DNA from 2 places in the Paenibacillus sp. W4I10 genome. Region 1 is predicted to be linked to the other one. Evidence: riboswitches for the same ligand, from Rfam matches in the RefSeq annotation. Region 1 holds a riboswitch; the other holds the start of a gene.

Evidence for each region. A riboswitch is a leader RNA that binds a small molecule or an ion and turns the genes downstream of it on or off. The one in region 1 is predicted to bind thiamine pyrophosphate.
Region 2: it holds a riboswitch for thiamine pyrophosphate, as region 1 does, so the genes downstream of both, QF049_RS21090 (ABC transporter substrate-binding protein) here and thiC (phosphomethylpyrimidine synthase ThiC) in region 1, are expected to answer to the same signal.

What each region holds. Positions count from the first base shown of each region.
Region 1 is NZ_JAUSXX010000001.1:4,481,393-4,486,519, forward strand. Features, by position in the region: gene QF049_RS20065 (hypothetical protein) at 1-548, shown strand, start outside; gene thiC (phosphomethylpyrimidine synthase ThiC) at 1,079-2,863, opposite strand; TPP riboswitch at 3,286-3,399, opposite strand; gene QF049_RS20075 (IclR family transcriptional regulator) at 3,549-4,292, opposite strand; gene QF049_RS20080 (alpha/beta hydrolase) at 4,652-5,127, shown strand, end outside.
Region 2 is NZ_JAUSXX010000001.1:4,709,612-4,714,738, forward strand. Features, by position in the region: gene QF049_RS21075 (DUF2798 domain-containing protein) at 1-268, opposite strand, end outside; gene QF049_RS21080 (VOC family protein) at 443-829, shown strand; gene QF049_RS21085 (NAD-dependent epimerase/dehydratase family protein) at 846-1,601, shown strand; TPP riboswitch at 1,729-1,841, shown strand; gene QF049_RS21090 (ABC transporter substrate-binding protein) at 2,061-3,101, shown strand; gene QF049_RS21095 (MTH1187 family thiamine-binding protein) at 3,325-3,615, shown strand; gene QF049_RS21100 (ABC transporter permease) at 3,615-4,373, shown strand; gene QF049_RS21105 (ABC transporter ATP-binding protein) at 4,417-5,127, shown strand, end outside.

The DNA.
Region 1 (5,127 bases):
TCGTCATTCACGAGAAGGTAGCCCAGACGCTCCACTGGATCGCTGAGTGTCATGCAGATGCCATTCTGGTCACGTGTACCCTCTTTGCGACAGTACTGGAGCAGGAAGCCACACAGGTCCCTGTGCCTGTGATCGGCATAGATGATCCGTTATTGCAGGAGATGCGGCGAGTACCGGGAGATTACATAATTGCATTCACCAACCCGGCAACCGTTGATGGGACGATGGCACGGGTGAATCAGGCGTTACAGCAAGAGGATGGAAGTGGGCAGCTACACGTTTCCCAGACAGCTCAGACGGAAGCGGTGTGCATCCCAGGGACATTTGAGTTGATCATGCGTGGAGATCAGCAAGGGTATCTCGAAGCGGTACGTGAAGGCTTACAGCAGATTGCTGAGCAGTATCCGGGTAAAAGGGTAGTTGCAGCCCAACTATCTATGGCTCCCGCAGCTGCACAGGTTACAGCAGACACAGGCATTGCGATCCATAGTCCGCTGGCATTGCTTGCGGAGTATTTGGAGAAGAATTTGGGTGTGGTTCGACAGTAGTAGCGGATTTGGAGTGACATATTACACTCACTAAAAAAATGTGAACCTACTATATTGGCTCCTTTTGCAAAATAAAAACGCTCTCGAAGAAGGGCATTTCAAATGGTATAATCACTATGTACAGCCAATTTGTGGTGGGAAATAGGCTTGCCTCCAGTGGGAGGTGATCCTATGAACTTCTCTTTTAACGACGTAATCGTGTTTGCGATGTTAATTATTGCGCTCCTGACATACATCGATCGTAAAAAGAAGTGACCCGCCACAGGTTGACGGCCTGACGGGTCACTTCATCTGAACTTGCTGCACTCGGAGGAATACCCACCGCAAATGCTGTGCAGGAGTAGCCATTGGCCTGGCTACTCTTATTGGTGTGTACTTACATTCATTTTATTAAACATCTGCTAGACAATCAACCATAATGCTGATAAAAAGTATCAGGAAGCTGATCAATAAGATGAAGAAGACGACATGATAGCAGTATTCTCACCTTCAAACGATGTCAGACTGCCCAGCTTGCGCTGTAACGGCGCCTAGGACCGTGTCCGATATTCCTCGGCCTTTTCCTGCATGCCCGCTGCTACAGCCTCATTCTCGGACAATCCCTTATCCGCCGCAAAGGCCCGAATGTCCTGCGTGATGCGCATACTACAGAACTTTGGTCCGCACATGGAGCAGAAATGAGCTTCTTTGGCTCCTTCTGCTGGCAGCGTCTCATCATGGTAGGACAGCGCACGTTCAGGGTCCAATGACAGGTTGAACTGGTCACGCCAGCGGAACTCGAAGCGTGCCTTGGACAATGCGTCATCCCGGCGTTGAGCACGTGGATGGCCTTTCGCCAGATCGGCGGCGTGGGCCGCGATCTTGTAGGCGATAACCCCTTCGCGCACATCATCCTTGTTGGGCAGGCCCAAATGTTCTTTTGGCGTAACATAACAGAGCATCGAGGTGCCGAACCAGCCAATCATAGCCGCACCAATGGCGGATGTGATGTGATCGTAACCCGGGGCAATGTCGGTCGTTAGCGGTCCCAGCGTATAGAACGGCGCCTCTTGGCAAATCTCCATCTGCAAGTCCACATTCTCTTTGATCTTATGCATCGGCACGTGACCCGGGCCTTCGATCATCACCTGCACATCATGTTTCCATGCGATCTGCGTCAGTTCCCCAAGCGTAGCCAGTTCTGCCATCTGAGCTTCGTCATTGGCATCGTAGATACTGCCTGGACGAAGTCCATCTCCTAGCGAAAACGCCACATCATACCTTTTCATAATCTCGCAGATTTCTTCAAAATGGGTGTACAAAAAATTCTCCTGATGATGCGCAAGGCACCATGCTGCCATAATGGACCCACCGCGAGACACAATGCCTGTCATCCGCTTGGCGGTCATCGGGATATAACGCAGCAGCACGCCTGCATGAATCGTAAAGTAGTCCACGCCCTGCTCTGCCTGCTCTATGAGCGTGTCACGGTATAACTCCCAGGTCAGCGCTTCCGCTTCGCCATTCACCTTCTCCAGCGCTTGATACAGCGGTACCGTACCAATCGGCACAGGAGAATTACGGATGATCCATTCCCGGGTGGTATGAATGTTTTTGCCTGTGGACAGATCCATCACGGTATCCGATCCCCAGCGTACTGCCCAAGTCATCTTCTCCACCTCTTCCTCGATGGAAGAGGATACGGCAGAGTTCCCTATGTTGGCATTGATCTTCACGTGAAAATGACGACCGATCAACATCGGCTCACTCTCCGGGTGATTGATGTTGGATGGCAGAATGGCCCGTCCACTCGCCAGCTCCTGCCTCACAAATTCCGGTTCCACGCCTTCACGAATGGCGGCGAATTCCATCTCTGCCGTGATGACTCCCTGTCTCGCGTAGTGCATCTGGGTCACACAGCGTCCTGTCTGTGCTCGCAGCGGTTTGCCACGTAATCCGGGATACTCTTCGGCGCCGGCTCTCTTCCCTCCAGGCTTCAGTCCGTTATCCTCCGGTTTAACCGTACGGCCCTGATAAGCTTCGACATCGCCACGCTCTGTGATCCAACGGGTGCGCAGGGCTGGCAGACCTGCACGGATATCCGCATGAAATGCGGGATCGGTCATAGGGCCGCTCGTATCGTAGACACGCAGCGGTTCGTTATGCTCCACCCCTTGGGGAGTATTCGTGTCATGAAGGGCTATCTCACGCTCCGGTACAGCAATGTCCGGCCGTGAGCCCTGAATGTAGACTTTGCGGCTGCCCGGAAAGGGCTGAACCCGTCCGGCCGCTCCTGTTTCTTTTTCCACCTGCTGATCGTTATGTTCCTGTTCCATCGCTTGTTGTCCCGTTTGATTTCCTGTACTCATGTTCGCTTGTCTCCTCCTCAGTGTTCATCGCTTGTTTGGTTGGTATCGTCATTAGCTCACTTACGTACCTGTCCCAAATCATGCAGAGCGCAGAGAAGAAAGAGCGATCCTACGCCAGACCAGGAGAGACACTTTTCATGTACAGTTAACAACAGACCGGAAGTCAGCACAGATCATGGATCTATGGTGACTTCTCTCTCATCATCCATGCCCACTTTCGCAGGTTATTGAAAAAGAAGTCGTTGGAGTACGTGCTATATCGCCCGTTCACTGTATATAAAAAAGCCGGTCCCCGAAGGAACCGACTTTTAATGTCCATCACCAATAATGCACCTTCATGCAGCTCCTTAACGGAGCCCTACAAGGGTCACATCATGTGGTGGTTGTGGTCATATCGCCGATTACTTCCCTACGCTGGTATGATCCAGATCAGGTGCAAAGGGTCCGGAATCTCATGCGATTCCGTCTCAGTCCGGACAGTTCGGACTCCCCCAGTAACGTTAACAAGTTGCGGCACACACATGCCGCCGTTCATATTCAATGAAGCTGGCCCCGCTGGGCCGTCCATTACAGAGTAGCGCAACCGGAACATAAAAACAACCTTTATATTCCAGAACACCAACTCAATTTGGAGAAAAACCTTACATCAGCATCAGGATAACATGAGTCCCATCTGCGTAGCAGCATCCTTCAACACTGGTGCGTATTCATGCAATGTCTCCTGCGAAAGTCGGCTGACAGGTCCCGAGACCGAGAGCGCAGCTGCAATATTGCCTCTGCGATCCATAATCGGCACCGATACCGCCGCAGCTCCCGGCTCACGTTCCTCGTAACTCGTGGCATATCCGTTATCCCGGATGTCTCCCATCTGTGCCAAATACACCGCTGGATCGATAAACACCGGCCATTCCGGCCCGTTCATCAGTTCTTCACGATCCTCGTCCGTGGCAAACGCCATCAAGACTTTGCTGGAAGCGCCCACAGACAGCGGGAGTCTAACACCGACGGGAGCGACTCGGCGAATCGCCTGATCACTTTGCACAGCCTGAATCCGTATCCGTTCACTGCCATCACGCAGGTACAGACTCACGGTCTCCCCCAATCGATCTCTCAGTCGCTCCATCGCAGGCAGCAGCAGAATAGCCGGATCATCACTGCGGGACATATGAGCCGACAGCTCCCAGATTCGGATACCAAGTCGGTACTTCTCTGTTGCTGCATCGCGGATCACGAACCCTCGGTCCTCCAGCGTAGCCATCAAACGATGTACTGTACTTTTGTGCAGGCCGATCTGGCTGGCAATTTCGGTGAGTCCCAGATCACTGCGTGTGGTAAAACATAATAATATATCCAGCGCCCGTTCCACAGCCCGGACGGTTAACTTGCGATCTTCCATGGCATAATGCCCTCCTCATGTTTCATCACATGAAACTTGGTTACATAAATTATATGAGAAACGGTCTCATCTGTAAACCAAAAAGAGCCAAAATCGAAGTAGGCTAACGTGTAAATTTTTCCTTTTTATAAGACTTAATCCCCTGTAATTTACACACTAAGGTAATGTTACCCATATATCTTAAGAACTATATAACAATTGCGTAACAAATGCCCTCAATCAATTGACTTTGACTATACTGGAACATACGATAAAGATATATTACATTAAGATATCGCTCTGAAGCAGGCTCTGAAATCGACGCAATTCTCTTTTCATGTCGTTGTTATCTTCAACTGAACTTCAAAGGAGGGGCATTCATGTATCAAACATCCCAGAGCGAAGCCCCGCTGCAAACAAAAGTGTCCGATCTGCCCTCTTCCCTATCACCGAGGCTGATTCGATTCAAACATATTATCGTAGCGTTGCTGCTCTCCGTTGTATTTTTTCTACTGTTTTGTTTTATTGCACTGCATGGTTACATCGCATGGGTATTATCCAATCCAACGGTAGCACCGGTCTTCTCCAATCCGATGCAGGCCAAGAACATGAAGTACGAAGACATCACGTTCCCGGCAGCAGATGGCAGCCGGACGATGCAGGGTTGGTATATACCTGCTGACAATGCTGCAAGCAAAACGATTATTTTCAGTCACGGCTATGGTGCCAATCGTGAAGAAACATGGGTACCCATGTATGACCTGGCACACTATGCCCATCAACTTGGGTTTAACGTGGTCATGTTCGATTATGGCTTCGCCTCACAGGTGAACAAAGCTGTAGCCACAGGTGGCAA
Region 2 (5,127 bases), 230 kb from region 1:
ACATAGCAAGCACACCCAAAATCTTGTTGGACTTGTCAAAGGGCAAGGAAAAAGCAATCTTTCTCGCTACAGGTCCGACAATGAATGACTCCACCAGAAACGCGATGACAAAACATAATATGAATTGAAGCAGTATTTCAAGCGGGGACATCTTGCCGAGTAGCCCACTGTGCCATAGATTGAAGAACATCATGACCAAGACCATTCCTGTACACACCATTAATCCGAAAATAATTTGTTCCTTCTTGCTTGTTGGCAATTCTCTCATCCTCTCCGTTTACCTTCGTAATTATAGAGATGACGAAACCCTCTACATAAGTGAACATTCTGTGAACAATTGTGGTTTTTCCGAATTAAAACTGGATTTGACAACCATGTAGTACAGCCCTATGATATCCCTTAATATGGTATAAACACTCACTACATAAGGAGGATTTGGATTATGAGTTTTCAAAAACGCATTGACCACGTCGGTATTGCCGTTCGTGATCTGGAGACCACGCTGCGTTTCTATACGGAGATTGTTGGTCTTGAATTGAAAGACCGGGTAACCCATACCAACGGGGTCATTCAGCTCGCCTTCCTTGGCTTCAATGGAAGTAACGAGACTGAGATTGAGTTAATTCAAGGATACAGCGACAAGCTGCCTGCCGAAGGAACTGTGCACCATTTTGCCATCCACGTGGATGATCTTGATTCTGAGTACAAACGCATTCAATCCACCGAAGCCGAATTTATTGATGGAGAGATTATTACACTGCCTAACGGTTACCGCTATTTCTTCATCTATGGACCTGAAAAGGAATGGATTGAGTTCTTCCAGCGCTAAGAATAGGAGTTGATGTATGAACATTTTAATTACCGGCGCAGCCGGGAAAATTGGCCGTGACTTGTCCCAACACTTGTCAGAAGCATATCACCTGCGACTAACGGATTTGAATATCGACAGACTGCATACGTATCAAGGGACCGGCCATGAGATCATGACATTGGATGTGACAGATCCCGAAGCCTGTCAGCATGCTTGCGAAGGCATGGATGTAGTTGTACATCTGGCGGGAGATCCTTCCCCGAATGCCGGATTTTATGAATCGTTGTTGGACATCAATATCAAAGGTACATTTAATGTATTCCGTGCAGCTAAAGACCAAGGTGTACGAAGAGTCATTCTTGCAAGCAGTGCACAGACGATTGAGGGGTATCCCATTGATGCTCAAGTCTACCCGGACATGCCAACACGCCCACGGAATTTGTACGGGGTTAGCAAATGTTTTGGAGAATCGCTCGCTTCCTATTTTGCGTATACCGAAGGTTTACAAAGTGTAGCAATACGTATAGGTGCATATGATGATTTTCAACCGGACGGACCAGCGCTGGAGGCAAGGGATATAAGCGCGTATATTAGTCCGGCTGACTTGTGTGATTTGATGCTCAAAGCAATTACAACTACCGATCTGGAACCCTTCACCATACTGCATGGGATCTCGAATAACCGGTTTAAACGATTGAATCTGGAAACCACTCAGAAACAGGTAGGCTATGAACCAAAATCCGATGCTTTTGCACTCAGCCAGATTTCCTTATATGATTCGCCACGATAATTATTCAGGCTGTTATACATATGTATAACGGCCTGTTTGATAAGTTCATACGTGTCCCCATCCAGTTCCTGACTGGACACGTTCCACCCGCTGGCCTATAATTACACCTAGTAATGCCCGTAACTTCATAGTTTCCCAGGGGAGTCGGAATTGGCCGGCTGAGAGTGTATCCCACCAAGATACTAACCCTTAGACCTGATCTGGATCATGCCAGCGTAGGAATCGGAGTATATCGAAATGGCACAGCCCTATGCTGAACGCCACCTCTCTAACGCCTGCACGCGTCCCGGATTACGGGACGCTTTTTTAATGTTCTTTTATATAGCCAGAGAGCTAAAAAAGTGACGTTATCCAGATCTCAACTGGTATAAATCTGTCGATTTATGCAAGATGATTGGATATGAAGCCAAGGAGTACCCCGTGCCAATCGGCCGGACATACCGAAGGAGAGAACCACAGATGAAATGGCGTAAAACGATGGGATTGTTGCTCTTATGCGTGCTTATGGTGACTGTAGCCGCATGTGGTGGCAAAGAAGCTGCCCCAGCTGGGCAGAACGGCAACACAAATACGGAAAGTAGCAACGAAGGTGATACTGCCGCCCTGAAAGATATTAAAGTGGTGCTCGACTGGACACCAAATACGAATCATACCGGCCTGTATGCGGCTGTGGATCAAGGTTTTTACAAGGCTGAGGGCTTGAATGTAGAGATTGTACAACCAGGTGCCGGTGGCGCAGATACAATGGTTGCCTCGAATGAAGTGCCTTTTGGCGTAAGTTATCAGGAGAGTGTAACTCAAGCCCGCACACAGGGTGTTCCATTGGTCTCCATCGCAGCAGTTATTCAGCATAATACATCTGGTTTCGCTGCTCCGGCGGATCGGAATATCAAGTCACCGAAAGATTTTGAAGGTAAAACCTATGGCGGTTGGGGTTCCCCAGTCGAAGAAGCCGTGATGCAATCCATTATGGAAGGCGACGGAGCCGATGTATCCAAAGTGAAAAACATTAACATGGGTGACGCTGACTTTTTCACCGCAGTGAAACGAGACATTGATTTCGCGTGGATTTTCTACGCCTGGACGGGTATTGAAGCCGAACTGCGCGGGGAACCCATCGACATGTTGTATGTGAAGGATTATTCAGATGCATTGGATTACTACACGCCTGTCCTCGTAACAAACGAGCAGACGATTCAGAACGACCCTGAGTTGGTGAAAGCATTCCTGAAAGCCACTTCAGAAGGATATCAATACGCAATTGATCATCCCGAAGACGCAGCGAATATTCTGATCAAGGCCGTCCCGGATCTGGATAAAGACTTGGTACTGGCAAGCCAGAAATGGCTTAGTCCAAAGTACACGGATGACGCCCCGCGCTGGGGAGAACAAAAACAGGAAGTGTGGCAGAACTACACCGACTGGATGTTTAGCAAAAAACTGCTGGATGAACAGATCGATGTGAGCAAGGCATACACAAACGAGTTTTTACCCCAATAAAATTTCTCATATAAAACGAACTTAATATTTACACGAGGACGGAGAGGACAGAAATAACGTGAAAAAGCGAAGCGGTCGCCTTTATCACCGGATTTTCCCTTAGAGAAAGGGAATCAAAAAAATCTGGGGATAACAGCGATTGGAAGGTTATTCTGTCATCGAAGTGGCAAGTGTAACAGTCATTGGTTCATTTTATATATCACGAAAGGAGCCGTGATCTCTCATGGCAAGCACATTACTTAGCATTCAGGTTATTCCGAAAACGCCAAATGGCGAGAACTCTTATCCTTACGTAGATCGCGCCATTGAAGTTATTCAGCAATCCGGCCTGAAATATCAGGTGAACGCGCTCGACACCACGATAGAGGGGGAACTGGAGGAACTGCTGGAGGTTGTCCGTAAAATGCACGAGGTACTCGTGGAGGCTGGCAGTCCAAGCATCATCTCCCAGATCAAAATCGCCCATAGCCCTACTGGCTTAAGCATGGATACCCTGACGGAGAAGTATCGCTAATGCATACCTATTTCAAAAGTGTATGGCCGCCCATTGTGGCGGTTATTCTCTTTATAGCGATATGGCAGGGAGCCGTCTCCCTCTTCCATATTGAGAAATGGATGCTGCCTGCACCGTCCGATATCGCCCGCGAAGCGGCAACTCAGGCCGAACGGCTTGGCATGCACGCTTCCGCAACCATTCAGTTAACGCTTATCGGATTCGCCGCTGGAACAGCGGTCGGATTACTGATTGCAATGGTGCTGCATTTGGTTCCTTTTCTCAAGTCGGCCCTGTACCCTTTACTTATTCTTAGTCAAAATATCCCAACCATCGCGCTCGCGCCGCTCCTGTTAATCTGGTTCGGATTCGGGCTGTTGCCCAAGCTGATTACCATCATCCTCGTCTGCTTCTTCCCCGTTGCAGTGGCAGCCATGGACGGCTTGACCCGTACAGATGCAGCGATGATGAACTATATGCGCATGGCTGGTGCGAAACGTCATCATATCTTCTGGAAGCTGGAGCTTCCCCATGCGCTGCCATCCGTGTTCTCCGGTGTCAAAATCGCTGCTACCTATAGCGTGATGGGTGCCATCATCGCCGAATGGATTGGCGCAGACAAGGGTATTGGTTATTATATGATGCTGCAAAAGTCGGCTTATCGTACGGACCGCCTATTCGTGGCGATCATGATTATTGTCGCGCTCAGCTTGCTGCTCTTCCTGTTCATTGCCCTTCTGGAGAAGCTGCTCGTGCGCTGGCGGCCACAGAAGCGGTAGTAAAGCATGTAATGTAATCTGTATATTAGGAAGTGATGACCATATGAATCGGCAACAGGACGAACAAGTCCAGCCTGGACGAGGAGCAAGTGTAATGGAGCAAAAGCACGGTGAAAAACTCCACCCAGTTAAGCCTGATCGACCTGCCAACACGACTCCTGCTCCGGTTCCACCTGCACTGGACGTTGTTAATGTTCATGCATCATTCCGTGAACGGCGGAGCAGGTTACCGGTTCTGAACGGCCTGTCCCTGACTGTGGAGCAAGGCGAGTTTGTTGCTATCGTTGGACCTTCTGGCTGTGGGAAAAGCACCCTGTTCCATATCATCGGCGGTCTGCTGAAGCCACAGGAAGGCCAAGTGCTTATGAACGGTCAGAATGTAACGGGACAGCGTGGCAAGATTAGTTATATGCCACAACAGCCCGCTCTTTTCCCGTGGCGCACCATTGAAGACAATGTACTGCTTGCTGGTGAAGTAGCTTCAAGCACTCCCCCTCGGGCTGAAGCACTTGCAGAAGCTCGTAAGTGGTTAAGCAGCGTGGGTCTTGCCGGATTCGAGCAAGCCTATCCTCATATGCTGTCGGGCGGAATGCAGCAGCGTGCTGCATTTTTGCGCGCCCTGCTCAGTCCGCAGGAACTCATGCTGCTGGACGAACCTTTCAGCGCGCTGGATGCACTGACACGTAGCGACATGCAGCGCTGGCTGCTCGATATCTGGGAACAGAACCGCCGCTCGGTGCTGTTCATCACCCAT